2 regions of the Arthrobacter sp. MMS24-S77 genome follow, and region 2 is predicted to be linked to the other one. Evidence: riboswitches for the same ligand, from Rfam matches in the RefSeq annotation. Region 2 holds a riboswitch; the other holds the start of a gene.

Region 1 (7,876 bases), 380 kb from region 2:
GGGGCCGGGATACCCGTGGTCACCACTTCGGAGCCGGTCAGGAGCAGTTTCACGTGGGGTTTGCCCAGGACTTCCAGTTCATCGCGGCCGGCCAGCGCAGCCAGGGCGAGGTGGGCGGGGTTCAAGACGACGCCTGCTTTGATCAGCAGTTCCCCTGCCCCGGCTTCTTCTCCCGCGTTACGGATGTGCTGCCCGTTGCGCGGTTCGCCAGGTTTCGCATTTCCGCCGAGCGCGAGGACCGGCAGGCCATCTTCGTCGGTCGCCAGGACACCGCTTTCGCTCCGGAGCACGGCTTTGGCCCCCGGCGGTATCAGGCCACCGGTGACAATAGGGCTCGCCTGGTGGGGGGCCAGCCGATGGCCCGGCTCGGCCAGGATCCACGGGCCGCTGCCGTTGACAGCCCAGCCATCCATCGCCGAGGACGCATAGTGCGGCAGGTCCTGCAGGGCATGGACGTCCGACGCCAACGTCCTGCCGAGCGCGTCCTTCAGGGCAACGGGAGCGGCGGGAATGGGCGTAGCACAGTCAAAGGCAAGCTGCCGGGCTTCCGCCCACAGGTGGTCGGCATGCTTCTCGGCGCCCACTTTCTCGGCACCCTGTTCAGGGGCATCGGTCATCCGGCGTCGGTTCCGGGGTTCGTGTAGTCGTTGGCGAGCGTGCGTGCCAGGCCCATCGCGGCGTCCATCGATGCGGATTCAGTCGCTTGTCCCGAACCTGCGGCCAGTCCGGCCGCGAAGCCGGCAATGAAGGTGGTCAAGGGAGCCGCCGGGCGAACGACAGAATGGGCTGCAACCCCTGCAAGGGACAGGATCTCGTTGATGTCGATCTCGACGCCTTCAAGCTCATATGCCTGCAGCAGGCTCCTGCACCATTCCTCAAGCGTTTCTTCTTGGCTCTTCACGATCCGCCTCCACAGTCCGGTACAGCTGTTGTGACGGCAGGTCACCGTCCAGTCCAAGCGCCGCGGCGTCGTCCCAGGTATCCACGTCATCGGTGGAGCCAGCAGGAACAGCTACGGCCAGCAGATCAAGCCTAGCAAGCAGGCGGAACACCGCTGCGTTGGCGAGGCTACCCTGTTCTGCCGCGGCCAGCACTTCGCGCCGCAAAGCAGAGATCCGGTAAATTCCAAGCAATGGCTGCCTCCGGCCATCGGCGGATACGGACATAACCCCTTCCGTTTCCGGATGGCCGGCAAGTTCCTGGAGCAAGACCGGAACCGCGGCGGCGGCGAGGGGCATGTCGCACGCCATGACGAGTACCCATGGTGCGGGTGTTTCCTTCGCGGAAAGACCCTCGCGGGCATGCTTCTCGAGCGCAAGGAGTCCGGCTTCGATCGCGGCTGCCGGCCCAGCGAAAGGCGGGTCCTCGCGGGCCGTCAACGTGCCGTCCGGCAACGTGCCAGGATCTGGCCCGACGACGACGACGCGCCCGGCCCCGTACGCCGCCGCGAGGGCGCGCTCAAGGAGCGTGGCGCCGTCGTACCTCAGCTGGGATTTGGGCACACCACCGAGGCGGGAGGACTTGCCACCCGCCAAGATCGCCGCATCAAAGTCCACCAGCCCAGATTACCGGGGGCAGGCTCAGTTGCGGTTCAGGCCGCCGACTCGGGCAAGAGGAAGGGATCCCACGCGGGCGCAGGTTTCTCAAGCTCCTTGATTTGCCAGATAGTCCCGGTGGGCGCCGCTGGAGTGAACCTCAGTTTCCAGCCCATTTCGGCCGGTGTATGGTCACTCTTGGCGTTGTTGCAGCGCAGGCACGCCGCCACCAGGTTTTCCCAGGAATCCGCGCCGCCCCTGGACTTGGGGTGGACGTGGTCAATAGTGTGGGCTGCTTTCCCGCAATAGGCGCAACGGTGACCGTCGCGGCGCAAGACGCCGCGGCGTGTAACCGCCGTGATCGTGTTGTACCTCGGCCGGATGTAGCGATTGAGCAGAATCACGGAGGGACGTCCGAGAATCTCCTGTGGCCCGACGACAGGCTCGTCGCCTTCGGCCACTACGCTCGCTTTTCCGGTGAGCACAAGGACCAGCGCCCGGCGGAAGGTTACTACCGCCAGCGGTTCATATCCAGCATTCAGAACGAGTGTGCGCATGCACGTACCTCTTCACGGCCGCACCCGTCAGGGGCGCGAGGGCCGGCTGCCCTCTGCATGTACGGGCTGTGGATCGACACCACAAGAGTAAACACGCAGAGGCCAGATCAACGAATCCGTGGGTGGGTTCCGGCGCTGTGTCGGGCAAAGTTCATGTACCGGACATGTGGCGTGAACCTTAAACATGCCTGGTTAAAACGGAACATCCCCGCGCGCGAACCGGCGGGGATGTTCCAGTGAAACTATGTAGCCGAAGCTATTTAGCCACCAACGCGGATGAAGACCGGGCCGGAGCCGACGTTGACGCTGTACAGGGCAGTGGTGCCACCGTTCCAGCCGCCGTGGACTGCCATGCCGTTGCCGACGTAGACGGCGATGTGGGCCATGCCCATGCCACCGTTCTGGTAGTAAACCAAGTCGCCCGGCTGCGCTTCAGCAGCGCTGACCGTGCGGCCAAGGGAGAGGTAGTCTGCCGGCCAGCCGTGGAAGTTGATGCCAACAGCGGCCAGGGAGTTCGAAGCCAGGGCGGTGCAGTCCTGGGCAACGCCAAGCTGCGCGTAGGCTGCGGCGGCAATTGCTGCGCCCTTGCCGCTGGCAACCTTCGTGGCAGGGGATACAGCGGCGGAAACAGAAAGCGTTGCGGTGCCCGCCTTGGGAGCGGCAACAGCTTCCTGGACGGCAACCGGAGCTTCGACAACCGGAGCAGCTTCGGTGGAAACCACCGGGCGCTCGTACTTGATGGCCACGGAAGAATCGGCCGAAATGCTGGCTTGGGCGATGGACTGGACTTCCAGGGTGGAGGTCGCAGTGGACTCGCGGGGGACGTTGGTTTCGGCAGCGTTGGCTGCGATACCGCTAGTGAGGACCAGTCCGGAAGCAGCGGCGATAACTGCGGCCTGACGGCCTACGCCACCGGCGTTGCTGCCGACGGTCTTAGCGATGACGGCAAGCGAGTTGGTCTTGGTGACCGCGGCGCGGTGGCGCGCAAGAGTAGAGCGTGAAGACACGTTAAAAGGCCTCTCCCTATGCCCGCGAGGTAAGCTGTCGGATTCGGATGGGAGTCATCCGGCCGCAATGCTTCCCGTAGGAAACAATTGCGACTTAACCCCAAGGCCATCGGTGAAGATGACCAAAAGTGGGTCCCCCGCCTCTGCCAGACGATGTTTTGCGAACGGAACCTCGAGCAGTGGCAGAGCTAGGCAATCCACCCGAGTGCATCAACTCTCTAAAAGTTGATGCGAGTTAGACGGTACAGGAGTTTTGGCTGAATGTCACATTCAGGTCACGGAGCGTGACAAGCATGCGAGAGACGGCCATCGGATTGGCTACAGCCAGCCGAGGGGATCAACGACATCGCCGTTGACCATGACTTCAAAATGGAGGTGGCAGCCGGTGGAAGCGCCGGTGGTGCCGCTCAAAGCGACAACGTCACCGCGGTTGACCGTTTGGCCCACCTGGACGTTGAACGAGGACAAATGGTTGTACGTGGTTTCGAGGCCGTTGCCATGGTCCACCACAACGCGGTTTCCACCGCCATACGGGTGCCAGCCCGCAAACGTGACCTTGCCGGCTGCAGCCGCATGCACCTGGGTGCCGCACTGGGCCACGAAGTCCTGGCCACGGTGGAACTCCCCTAGGCCTCCTGTAATGGGGTTCACGCGGTAGCCGAACGGCGATGCCGTGGTGAGGGTGTCCAGCGGAGCCCCCAGCGTGCCCTTCGAGGACGATGTCTTGATGCTGCCGACGGACTGCGCGCTCAGGAGCTGCTTGAGCTTGCTATCAGGATCCGCCGTGGTGGAAACGGCAGCGCGGCTGAAGTCGATGGTGGCACTGGCCGCAGCGGGAATCTCAGGCTGGGTACCCATCGAAGCGGCCGAAGCCTGGTTCGATTCCGCGGTGGCCGTCAATGCGCCGGTACCCGGCATGGCGACCGTCAGGATGAGGCCCGTGGCGGCGAGGGCCACGCCTGCCTTCTGTCCCACACCGCTCGCGGCAGCAAAATCAGCCATTTGCCGCAAGGGCCCCTTGCGCCGGCGCACTTCGCGATGCGGATCGCGGGGCCGGTCGTGCGCAACGACGTTCGTGCTCCGCAGCTCAGCAGTAGGACCGGACGCGCGTCTGCGGCCCCTGGTGTTCTGCGTGGTCAAAGTGTTCCTCTCTGGCAAGCCTGCGAAGTTAGCTGTCGGATTCGGGTCAGAGAGTGCATGGACCCGGTCCGCGTGGAGGGCGCGAAGCACAGAGGAGTCCCCGGGAAGGGTCCTGCGCTTTTTGCACTTCCGCTGCGGACTTCACCCCAAGGCTGTCTTTCGACAGCCGCTGGTGGTTCCCCCGCTTCTGCCAGTGAATGGACTAATCCACCTGATCCGCTGGCAGAACTCGGCTTCGGATCAGGTAACGCTTTGGTATCGGCGCCAGTACTAAACTATAGGGGATTAAACCCCCGCAGTAATAATTTCGTTATCTTTGCCGAACAGTTTGCAGAAGGCCTAAGAGACGGTCACAAAGACGTGCGACGCCACCTCAGGCGGCAGCTCCAACGCACCATCGATATTGGGCACGCGAACGGAGATGTACTCCCCTACACGCTCAAGGGAAACCCTGGCTCCGGGGCGGATTCCGCCCTCGTCCAGCTGAACCAGCAGCTCCGGTTCCACCTGGATCGGTTCAGCCAGCCGGCTGACGACGACCCGGTTGTCCGGTGAGTATTCGTTCATCGCTTCAAGGAGGTTGACTACGCCATCCGTAAAGGCGTGGGACGCAGCTCCGCCCAGGGCTTCGAGCCCCGGAATGGGGTTGCCGTAGGGAGATTCAGTGGGGTGGTTAAGGAGTTCATAGAGCCGCCGTTCCACGCGCTCGCTCATAACGTGTTCCCAGCGGCATGCCTCGTCGTGGACATAGGCCCAGTCCAGTCCGATGACGTCGGCCAGGAGCCGCTCGGCGAGCCGGTGCTTGCGCATGACCTCGGTGGCGCGTTTCCGGCCGGTTTCGGTCAATTCAAGGTGCCGGTCGTTGGAAACAATCACCAGGCCGTCGCGTTCCATCCGCCCGATAGTCTGGGAAACGGTGGGACCGGAGTGCCGCAAGCGCTCGGCAATGCGTGCGCGAAGAGCCACGATGTTCTCTTCCTCAAGCTCCAAAATGGTCCGAAGATACATCTCAGTGGTATCGATCAGATCCGTCATCCAGCTCAGCTCCTCGAGCGCAGTATCTTGCGTATTTTCCACCGTACCGCAGCCGGCCAGGCGGTCGACCCGCCGGTCGTCCCAGGCCGGGCGCCAGCTCCAAGCTTAGCCTATTTTGAATTACTCCGGATAATTCTCGCGCCGGCCTCGGCCCAGGTCTCGGCGGAACAAATGCTTTCCACGTGGCGGACTATGAAGCCTTCAGTTCTGTCCCCGCCAGTGGAGTCAGGCAGAATTGGGGAGTCGAGGGGGCAGCTTGCCACCTGCCACGACCCATCTAGGCCGCTACTTCACCATTGGAGCATCCCGTGAGCGACAACAGCATCACCATCCCCGCCGATTTGCTGCCCAAGGACGGCCGCTTCGGCGCCGGGCCCTCCAAGGTCCGCCCGGAGCAGATCGAGGCCCTGTCTGCCGCCTCGGCAACAATTCTTGGCACCTCCCACCGCCAGGCACCGGTCAAGAACCTGGTGGGCTCTGTCCGCGAGGGACTCAGCCAGTTCTTCCGCGCACCCGAGGGCTACGAGGTGATTCTCGGCGTCGGAGGCTCCACCGCGTTCTGGGACGTCGCCAGCTTTGGCCTGGTAGAGAAGAAGGCACAGCACCTCTCCTTTGGTGAGTTCGGTTCCAAGTTCGCCGCGGCCACCAACAAGGCACCTTTCCTGGAGGCTTCCTCCATCATCAAGTCCGAGCCCGGCACGCGCCCGGTTTCCCAAGCCGAGGCAGGCGTGGACGTTTACGCGTGGCCGCAGAACGAAACCTCAACGGGTGTGGCGGCTCCGGTCAAGCGGGTTGCCGGCGTCGACGACGGCGCCCTGGTCCTGGTGGATGCGACCTCCGCCGCCGGCGGCTTGGACGTGGACGTCGCCGAGGCTGATGTCTACTACTTCGCACCTCAAAAGAACTTTGCCTCCGACGGCGGCCTGTGGCTTGGCCTCTTCTCCCCCGCAGCCCTGGATCGCGCCGCACGCATCAAGGCAAGCGGCCGCTGGATCCCCGATTTCCTGGACTTGCAGACGGCTATCGACAACTCGAAGCTCAACCAGACGTACAACACGCCGTCCCTGTCCACGCTGGTGACGCTGGACGCCCAGGTCCAGTGGCTCAACAAGAACGGTGGCCTGGACTTCGCTTCCGGGCGCACGGCGGACTCCGCCAACCGTATCTACACCTGGGCCGAGGCTTCCGAGTACGCAACCCCGTTCGTGGCAAAGGCTGAAGACCGCTCCAACGTCATTGCGACGATCGATTTCGATGATTCGATCGACGCCGCGGCCATCGCCAAGGTGCTGCGCGCCAACGGGATCGTGGACACGGAGCCGTACCGCAAGCTGGGCCGCAACCAGCTCCGCATCGCTACCTTCGTTGCCATCGAACCGGACGACGTTTCGGCTCTGCTCGCCAGCATCGACTTCGTGGTGGGCGAACTCAAGAAATAAGGGCCAGCCGCGGGCGTTCCCGCGGTCAGGACTTGTCAGCGTCGTCCGGGTGAGGATCCCGGGCGGCGCTAGCCCTTTTAACAGGGCCAGCCCTTTTAACAGGCCAGCCTTTTATACGGCGCTATCGCCCTTATCGCCGTCATCCATGACAGGGCCCGCGCCCTGGGACTCAATGCGGAAGAACCGCAACCCGCGGGCGCTTCGGTCGAAGCGGAGCCGCAACCGGTGTGCGCGGATGATCCAGATGATACCGACGACGGCGGTGCTGGCGCCGGCAGCCGCTGCCACGCCAACGGCCCAGCGGGGTCCGGCTACGTTGGACACCCAGCCAACGAAGGGTGCCCCGATGGGTGTTCCACCCATGAAGATGGCCATGTACAGCGCCATGACCCTGCCTCGCATGACAGGTTCGGTAGTGGACTGCACATAGCCGTTGGCGCTGGTGATCATGGTCAAGGCGAACAGGCCGCACGGAATCAGGGCCAAAGCAAACATGGTGTAGTTCGGCGCCAGGGCAGCGAACCCGCTCGCGATGCCGAACCCGCCGGACGCGGCGAAGATGAGCCGCATCCGTGGCCTGCCACGCCGGGCGGCCAGCAACGCCCCCGCGACTGAGCCGATTGCCATGACCGAGTTGAGGAGCCCGAACGCACCTGCGTCCATGCCGAATTCCGTGCCAACCATCGCGGCAATGAAGAGAACGAAGTTCAGGCCGAACGTGCCCATAATGAAGACCGCAACGAGGACCACCATGATGTCCGGGCGGTTCCGCACAAAGCGGAGCCCTTCGCGGATACGGCCTTTGCCCGCGGCCGCGCGGGGCTGGACGCGCAGGGAGGACATGGGAATGGCGCGGATCGCGCCAAGCATTGCCACGAAGGTCAGCGTATTGATGATGAACACCCAGCCCGGCCCCACGGCCACGGTCAACATGCCCGCTACGGCAGGGCCGATCATGCGGGCAACATTGAAAGAGGCACTGTTCAGCGCAACGGCGTTGGAGAGGTAGTCGTCCTTGACCAGCTCCGAAACGAACGTCTGGCGAACGGGGGCGTCAAGTGCCGAGACGACGCCGAGCAACAGCGCGAACACGTAGACGTGCCACAACTGCGCAGCGCCGCTCAGCACGAGGATTCCCAAACCAGTACTCAGGACGGCCATGG
Region 2 (7,876 bases):
ACATCGGCAAGGGTCAGCGTGGTGCCGCCGGTTGTGCTTCCCCGTTGCCGCATACCCTGCTCCACTACAACGTCCGTTCCGAGGACATAGGTGCGGGTGAATCCATCCTCGCTCTTGACGGTCATGGAGCTCGCCGAGATGTCAGTGACCGTGCCCAGCTGGCCGGCCATGGTGACGTAGCTACCGTTTTGGAGAACCACGTACTCAGAATGGATGGCGGCGTTCAGGCCGCCCATGCCTACACCGAGGCCGCCCGGGCCGGCGTTCGTACCACCTGGGCCACCGAATCCGCCTTGGCCGTTCTGTCCAGCCTGTCCCCCGGCACCAGGCCCAAGCGCATTACTTGTATCGGCAGCAGTTCCATTTCCAGCGGCATATGCACCTGCGCCGGCCGCCGCAGCGACGACGACGGCGACGCCTCCGACAATGAGCCCCTTCTTCAGCGTCCAGTTCTTGAAGAACGACGGTCGGGGCTGCCCTGCGGTGTATTGCTGCGGCGCACCCCAACCAGCGGCGGGCTGACCGACGGCAGGCTGTCCGGGCTGCTGGTACGCCGACCCCGGCGCACCCCACCCAGCGGCGGGCTCCCCGGCCACCGGCTGCTCGGAATCTTCAAGGGGCCGGATCACCGGCTGCGGCTGCTCATTCCCCGGTACGGCCCCCGGCACGGACCCAGGTACGGAGGGGTTGTTTTGCTGATCCATGGTGTTCTCCATCGAAGTCGAGACTGTTTGGGTCGGTCGTTGTCCTTGTCCCAAACAGCGTCAGCCTCTTTGCTGTGTGCGGGCTGTGCCGAACTGCAGGCCTTCCTGTGACCTGCGGCAGTTGCGTCGGACAGTGCCAACAGACCCGCCGCAGCGCGCTGGGCGTACCGTGCCTTTGGACAGGTGGCTAGGCTGAGACTCACAGGGTGCTCACAGCATCGGCAAAGCACCGGCAAACCGGCAGATTGGAGAGTTGTCTCATGGCATCCTCGCACTCCATGACAAACAACCTTCCCCAGCTCAGCCACCCGGACGGTTCCCCCATCCGCGCCCTTGTGGTGGACGACGAACCCAGCCTCGCCGAGCTCATGAGCATGGGCCTCCGTATGGCGGGTTGGTCCGTAGCCGTTGCCGGCGACGGACCCACTGCGGTAAAGCTCGCCAAGGACTTCCGGCCCGATGTCCTGGTGCTGGATGTGATGCTGCCAGGGTTCGACGGCGTTGAGCTTCTGGGCAGGATCCGCGCCTTTGCGCCTGAGGTGCCCGCGCTCTTCCTCACCGCGAAGGACGACGTTCAAGACCGCATTGTCGGGTTGGCCGCCGGCGGGGACGACTACGTCACCAAGCCGTTCAGCATGGAGGAAGTCCTGCTGCGCCTGCACCGCCTGGTCCAGCGCTCGGGGGTGGCCGCGATGGACACGGCCGAGCTGGTAGTGGGTGACTTGACCTTGAACGTGGACACCCGCGAGGTCACCCGCGGGGGCGAAGACATCCAGCTCACGGCAACCCAATTCGAGCTCCTGCGCTACCTCATGGAGAATCCCAAGCGCGTGGTCAGCAAGGCCCAGATCCTGGACCGCGTGTGGGACTACGACTTTGGCGGGCAAGCCAACATCGTGGAGCTCTACATCTCGTACCTGCGCAAAAAGATCGAGGCCAACCACCCGCCCATGATCCACACTGTGCGCGGGGCCGGGTACGTCATCAAGCCTGCCGAATAGCCCGGGGCGCGCCGAATGTCCGCACTCTCGGGTATCCCCCGCCAGACCGACCATCAGTGGTTCAATCCTTCAACCTGGCACCTGCGCACACGCCTGATCCTTGTCTCCATGGCACTTCTCGTGGCCATCTGCGGAGCAGTGGGCGTGGTCAGCTACGCCTCCATGGACGTGTTCCTCACGAAACAGCTCGACCAGCAATTGATGCAGGCCTCCCATGGCCGCCCGCCCATAGGTGATCCGAATGGACGGCCAGATCCTTTGGATGCCCGCGGCCAGAGCATCGGCACCCTGAATGCACGCATTCTTGGCGGGCAAGTGAGCAGCGCTGGGTTCCTGTCCTCGGACGCGACCCGCACAAACTTGTCGCCCAGCGACGCGGGAATCCTCTTGGCGCTCCCCCACGATGGCCGCCCTGTTGATCGAACCCTGTCCAATGGTGGCTACCGGCTGGTAGCCACCGAAACCCCCTACGGCGATGTTGTCATCACGGGCCTGCCGCTCGCCTCGAAACAGGACACCGAAGCCTCGCTCGTGTGGACCATGGTGTTCGTGTCCTTGGGCGGCCTGGTGCTGATTGGACTCGCCGGGACCGTGCTGATCCGCCGCACCATGCGTCCCCTGGAGCAACTCTCCGACGTCGCCACGAAAGTATCGAAACTTCCGCTCGACGCCGGCGAGGTGGCCCTCGCGGTGCGCGTCCCGGCGTCGGCTGCCCATCCCGGCACGGAGGTGGGCAGCGTCGGTCATGCTTTGAACCTCATGCTGGACAATGTCTCCAGCGCGTTGGAGGCAAGGCAGCAGAGCGAAACCAAGGTGCGCCAGTTCGTGGCCGATGCCTCGCACGAGCTGCGGACGCCACTGACGGCCATCCGCGGCTACACCGAGCTGTTGCGCATGACGGAGTCGTTCACCGAGGACGGCCGCAAGTCGCTGGGCCGGGTTCAGAGCCAGTCCGAACGTATGACCACCCTCGTGGAGGACCTCCTTCTCTTGGCGCGGCTGGACGAAGGCAAGGCACCCGAGTTCACCGACGTGGACCTCACGCAGTTGGTGATCGAGACCGTCAGCGACGAGAAAGTCATGGCCCCGGAGCACATCTGGCAGCTCAGGCTCCCGGATGAACCCCTGACGGTCCGCGGCGACACCACGCAGCTCCACCAGGTCTTGGCCAATCTGCTCTCCAATGCCCGCAAGCACACGGAGGCGGGAACCACCGTGGTCACGGGAGTCATGCGCTCGGCCGATGGCAGCGCCGTGGTCACCGTGACCGACAACGGGCCCGGCATTCCGCCTGAATTCCAAGGCAGGATCTTCTCCCGCTTTGCCCGTGCCGACGCAGCCCGTTCCGGTTCCGAGGGCACGTCCGGGCTCGGCTTGTCGATTGTTGAGTCCATTGTCCAGGCCCATGGAGGCACTGTTGAAGTGGCCTCGCGTCCCGGCCGGACGGAGTTTGCGGTGCGGCTTCCGGCGCTCTGGACTGCCACGGCCTGAGGGCCCGCCCAGAAGATCACGACGCCGGAGCGCGGCGAGCGCAAGTCGGCGCACCGGCGTCGTGATCTCCGTTACCTAAATGTGACTTAAGCGGCATCCTCCTGTACCGTCGAATGGGTGCGCAGGATTGTTCCGGCCACCGCCGGGTAGGCGCCGAGCTCTGCCACTCCCCGGTGCCCAACACTCCAGGCAGAGACGGGGGACCCAGGTCTCCGGGCAAGCGCTCATGTTGAGCCAGCCCTAGGGGTGAAGCCGTACCGCCACGATTCTCAGTGGCCACGGCCGGATGACCTCATCCGAATCCGACAGCTAACTCCGCAGGCGTTGAGAGGCAATCACCATGTCTGATTCCAAGAATCAGTCGCGCCCTGTTGCGCGCCACCGCGGCGAACCTGCCCGGAAAAACAAGTCACGTTCCACCCTGAGGCGAGCCGCCGCAAACCTCGGCCCCAGCCAGCGCATGGCCGTTTTTGCCGGCGTTGTTGCTGTGTTCCTCGGGGCAGGCGCAGCCACCCAGGCCGCCGGACAAGCCATCAGTGCCCAAGAGTTGAGCCGCACGTCCGAATCGCGCACGGTTGCAGAGCATAGCGCCGCCCCGTCCGCCACCGCCACGCCGTCAGCGAGCGCAAGCGCCAAGCCGAGCGCCGCTCCGACGCAGGCACCCGCTCCCGCTCCGGCCGCCGTCGCGCCCCAGGCTGCCGCACCTGCCGCTCCCGTGGCACCCCCCGCTCCCGCAGCCCCGGCTGCGCCAGTCGCCGTCGATGACCCCGCCGGCGCCCAGGCCTACGCTGCAAGCATGCTTTCCTCCTACGGGTGGGGCCAGGGCGAAATGTCCTCCTTGATCACCTTGTGGAACAAGGAATCCGATTGGCGGACCACTGCCACGAACGCCTCGAGCGGCGCTTACGGCATTGTGCAGTCGCTGCCGGGCGAAAAAATGGCCTCCGAAGGCGCCGATTGGCAGACCAACTACCAGACCCAGATCCGCTGGGGCCTGAACTACATCAAGGAACGCTACGGCTCACCGTCTGCGGCTTGGGCCTTCCACTTGGCGCACAACTGGTACTGAACCCACAAAGTTCGTAGAGGTCCGTCCCTTCGGGGGCGGACCTCTACGGCGTTAACCAGGCCTCTCCCACATGCACAGCCACGTCACAGGTTGCGCCTAAAGCACTCATAATCGGCGGCGGCACTCTGAATACATGACGCTCATCGAATCCACCACAGGAACCCTGAAGGACCCCGCGGTGGTGCCGCCGGGCCCCCCGATTCAACCCAAAACCCCCGTTCAACGCAGCCCCGCCGTTCAATACAGCTCAGTGCGGCGCGCCCCCGTGGACATCCACACCACCGTCCCCGTCCTCGATGTCACGATCCCCGTCTTCAACGAGGAACGCGACCTCGAGGAGTGCCTGCGCAGGCTTCATGGCCATTTGCGCGACTCTTTCCCCCACGGCTTCCGCATCACCGTTGCCGACAACGCCAGCACGGACAGCACCTTGAAAATCGCCGAACGCGTGGCCAGGGAACTGCCGGAGCTTGTGGTGGTCCATCTTGACGAGAAGGGACGCGGCAACGCCCTGCGAAAGGTGTGGCTTGCATCGCCGTCGCCGGTTCTGGCCTACATGGACGTGGATCTGTCCACGGATCTCGCCGCATTGGCGCCCCTTTTGGCACCCCTGATCTCCGGCCATTCGGACCTCGCCATCGGCACACGGTTGACGCGCAACTCCCGGGTTGTCCGCGGCCCCAAGCGGGAATTCATCTCGCGCAGCTACAACCTGATGCTGCACTCGTTGATGGGCGCCCGCTTCAGTGATGCCCAGTGCGGCTTCAAAGCGATCCGGGCCGACGTTGCCCAGCAGATCCTCCCGCACACCACGGACAACTCCTGGTTCTTCGACACGGAACTTTTGGTCCTCGCGGAACGCTGCGGCCTCAGGGTCCACGAAGTGCCCGTGGACTGGATCGACGATCCGAATTCCAGCGTCGACGTGGTGCGCACCGCCCTGGCCGACATCCGCGGCATGGCCCGGCTCACGCGGGACCTCGTCTCGGGGCGCATCCCCATCCCGGAACTGCGCGCAGCCCTTGCCCGCGGCCCGCTCCCGGCGTCGTCCCGTACCGCAGAACAGAGCCCGCGCAGCAGCCTCTTCGGGCAGCTGGTCCGGTTCGCCGCGATCGGCGCTGCGTCGACCCTCGCCTATGTGCTCATCTTCTTGTTCTGCCGCGGATTCATGGACCCGCAGCTAGCCAACTTCCTGGCCCTGCTCATCACGGCCATCGCCAACACCGGCGCCAACCGGCGCTTCACCTTCGGCATCCAGGGCGGCAACCCCGTCAGGCACCACTTCGAGGGATTGATCGTCTTCGGCATTGGCCTCGCGCTCACTTCCGGGGCGCTCGCCTTGGTACACAGTACGACGACGCCGGACCGCTGGGGCGAGCTCCTCACCGTGGTCGGGGCAAACCTCGCCGCCACCGCGGTCCGCTTCCTGTTGTTCCGCCTGTGGGTCTTCCGGCAGCCCGGAGCGCGGTCGGCACTGCCGGTCCCATCGGCGCCGGTTCCGTCGACCCAACCGGCCCAGCCGGAGCCAGTGATCGAATCAACCTCACCAGACAGCCCGCTCACAGAAACGGCAGCATCATGACCTCCACGATCTCTCACGCAGGCACTGAGTCTGCCGCCGGAACCGACAGTTCTGGCTCTGACGACGCAGCCCACGGCCGTCGCTCGACCGAGCCATCAACTCCTGGCGCAATTCCCCGCTGGAGCCGTTTCGTCTTTGGCCTGCAGGCCCGCTGGGTACGGCCGTCCGCCGCCGGGCTCCTCGTAGCCACCGCGTTCCTGTACCTCTGGAACCTCGCGGCCACCGGCTACGGAAACTCCTTCTACGCTGCAGCCATCCAGGCCGGCACTAAGGACTGGACGGCATTGCTGTTCGGTTCGCTCGACGCCGGCAATGCCATCACCGTGGACAAGCCGCCCGCCGCGTCGTGGATCCCGGCCTTGGTGGGCCGGATCTTCGGCTTCTCGCCCTTGAGCATGCTGGTTCCCGAGGCACTGATGGGTGTGGCCGCCGTCGGCTTCCTCTATTTGACGGTCAAGCGGGTCTCCGGACCAGGCGCTGGCTTGTTGGCGGGTGGTGCTTTGGCATTGACCCCGGTGGCGGCGCTCATGTTCCGCTTCAACAACCCCGACGCCATGCTGACCCTGTGCCTGGTGCTGGCGGCGTACTTCACCACCCGCGCTATCGAACGGGCAGGCTGGAAGTGGCTCGCCGCGGCCGGAGCAGTGGTGGGCCTCGCGTTCCTGAGCAAAATGTTGCAGGGCTTTCTGATTGTTCCGGGCCTGGGACTCGCGTACCTCTGGGCCGCGCCCACCACGTTGCGGCGGAGGCTGCTGCACCTGCTCGGCGCCTTGGCCGGTATCGGGGTGGTGGCGGGCAGCTACATCGCTCTCTTCCAACTGACTCCTGCGTCGGCACGGCCATACATGGCAGGGTCGACAACCAACAGCTTCCTCGAGCTGACGTTCGGCTACAACGGGCTGTCCCGCATTACGGGCTCGGGCGAAGGAATGCCCGGCGGCGGAGGTGGCGCGGCCGGTGCTCCAGCGGGTGGTCTCGGCGGCTTCGGTGGCGGTGGCGGGAACGCCGGCTTCGGTGGAGCCGCGGGCATCACCCGTATGTTCGGCTCGAGCTTCGGCGCTGAAGTCTCCTGGCTTCTGCCCGCGGCCTTGATCTTGCTGGGTGCCGGCCTGTGGTTCACCCGCCGGGAAGCGCGTGCCTCGCGTACCCGGGCCTCGCTGATCCTGTGGGGTGGCTGGCTCCTGGTTACCGCGGGAGTCTTCAGTTTCATGAGCGGCATTGTGCACCCGTACTACGCGGTAGCGCTCGCACCGGCAATCGCCGCATTAGTGGGCATCGGCAGCGTGGAACTGTGGCGAGGCCGCGGGTACTGGCCCGCCAGGACCATCCTGGCCGCGGTGGTCCTCGGTAGTTCCGTCTGGTCCGCGGTTCTTCTAGGCCGCGATGCCTCATGGCTCCCCTGGCTGCGGATTGCGATCGTCGTCCTGGGTGTCATGGCCGCCGCGGCAATCCTGCTTCGCCTCGACTCAGTGCGCTTTGCCGGTCAAAATACGGCGGGCCGGTTCCGCAGCACGGCGGCGGCGGCCGTCGTCGCCGTTTCCCTCCTGGCCGGCGGCCTCGGCACGGCGGCGTGGACGCTCGCGACGGCGGCTACCGCGCACTCCGGTTCCATCCCGACGTCGGGCCCCAGCAGCTCCGCTATGGGCGGTTTCGGAAACCGGGCCGGGTTCGGGGGCCGGGATGTGGGCACAGGAGATGCGACAGGCGCTCCGACCCAGGCAGCAGGTGGTCCGGGTGGCGAGGCCACGGCCGACGCCGGACTGACCGCGCTGCTGACGTCCACCACTACCAAATGGTCGGCGATCGTCTCTGGCGCTACCCAGGCCGCCAGCCTTGAGCTCGCCACGAACACCAACGTGATCGCACTCGGCGGCTGGAACGGCGGCGACCCCTACCCCACACTGGCAGAGTTCCAGGACATGGTGGCTAAGGGACAGATCGGCTACTTCATCGCAGGTGGAGGCATGGGCGGCGGCGGATTCGGCGGCCGGGGCGGAAACTCCGAGGTTGCCGCTTGGGTCCAGGCGAA

The links. A riboswitch is a leader RNA that binds a small molecule or an ion and turns the genes downstream of it on or off. The one in region 2 is predicted to bind cyclic di-AMP.
Region 1: another riboswitch for cyclic di-AMP. It lies ahead of ACX5I4_RS04260 (NlpC/P60 family protein); the one in region 2 lies ahead of ACX5I4_RS02520 (aggregation-promoting factor C-terminal-like domain-containing protein).

What each region holds. Positions count from the first base shown of each region.
Region 1 is NZ_JBTZRN010000001.1:905,904-913,779, reverse strand. It holds partial or broken gene ACX5I4_RS04280 (molybdopterin molybdotransferase MoeA) at 1-617, opposite strand, end outside; gene ACX5I4_RS04275 (DUF6457 domain-containing protein) at 614-901, opposite strand; gene mobA (molybdenum cofactor guanylyltransferase) at 876-1,556, opposite strand; gene ACX5I4_RS04265 (HNH endonuclease) at 1,592-2,092, opposite strand; gene ACX5I4_RS04260 (NlpC/P60 family protein) at 2,353-3,099, opposite strand; cyclic di-AMP (ydaO/yuaA leader) riboswitch at 3,105-3,272, opposite strand; gene ACX5I4_RS04255 (M23 family metallopeptidase) at 3,418-4,239, opposite strand; cyclic di-AMP (ydaO/yuaA leader) riboswitch at 4,242-4,453, opposite strand; gene ACX5I4_RS04250 (metal-dependent transcriptional regulator) at 4,579-5,274, opposite strand; gene serC (phosphoserine transaminase) at 5,583-6,713, shown strand; gene ACX5I4_RS04240 (MFS transporter) at 6,825-7,876, opposite strand, start outside.
Region 2 is NZ_JBTZRN010000001.1:530,556-538,431, reverse strand. It holds gene ACX5I4_RS02535 (hypothetical protein) at 1-704, opposite strand, end outside; gene ACX5I4_RS02530 (response regulator transcription factor) at 965-1,705, shown strand; gene ACX5I4_RS02525 (sensor histidine kinase) at 1,721-3,196, shown strand; cyclic di-AMP (ydaO/yuaA leader) riboswitch at 3,361-3,534, shown strand; gene ACX5I4_RS02520 (aggregation-promoting factor C-terminal-like domain-containing protein) at 3,537-4,265, shown strand; gene ACX5I4_RS02515 (bifunctional glycosyltransferase family 2/GtrA family protein) at 4,399-5,847, shown strand; gene ACX5I4_RS02510 (glycosyltransferase family 39 protein) at 5,844-7,876, shown strand, end outside.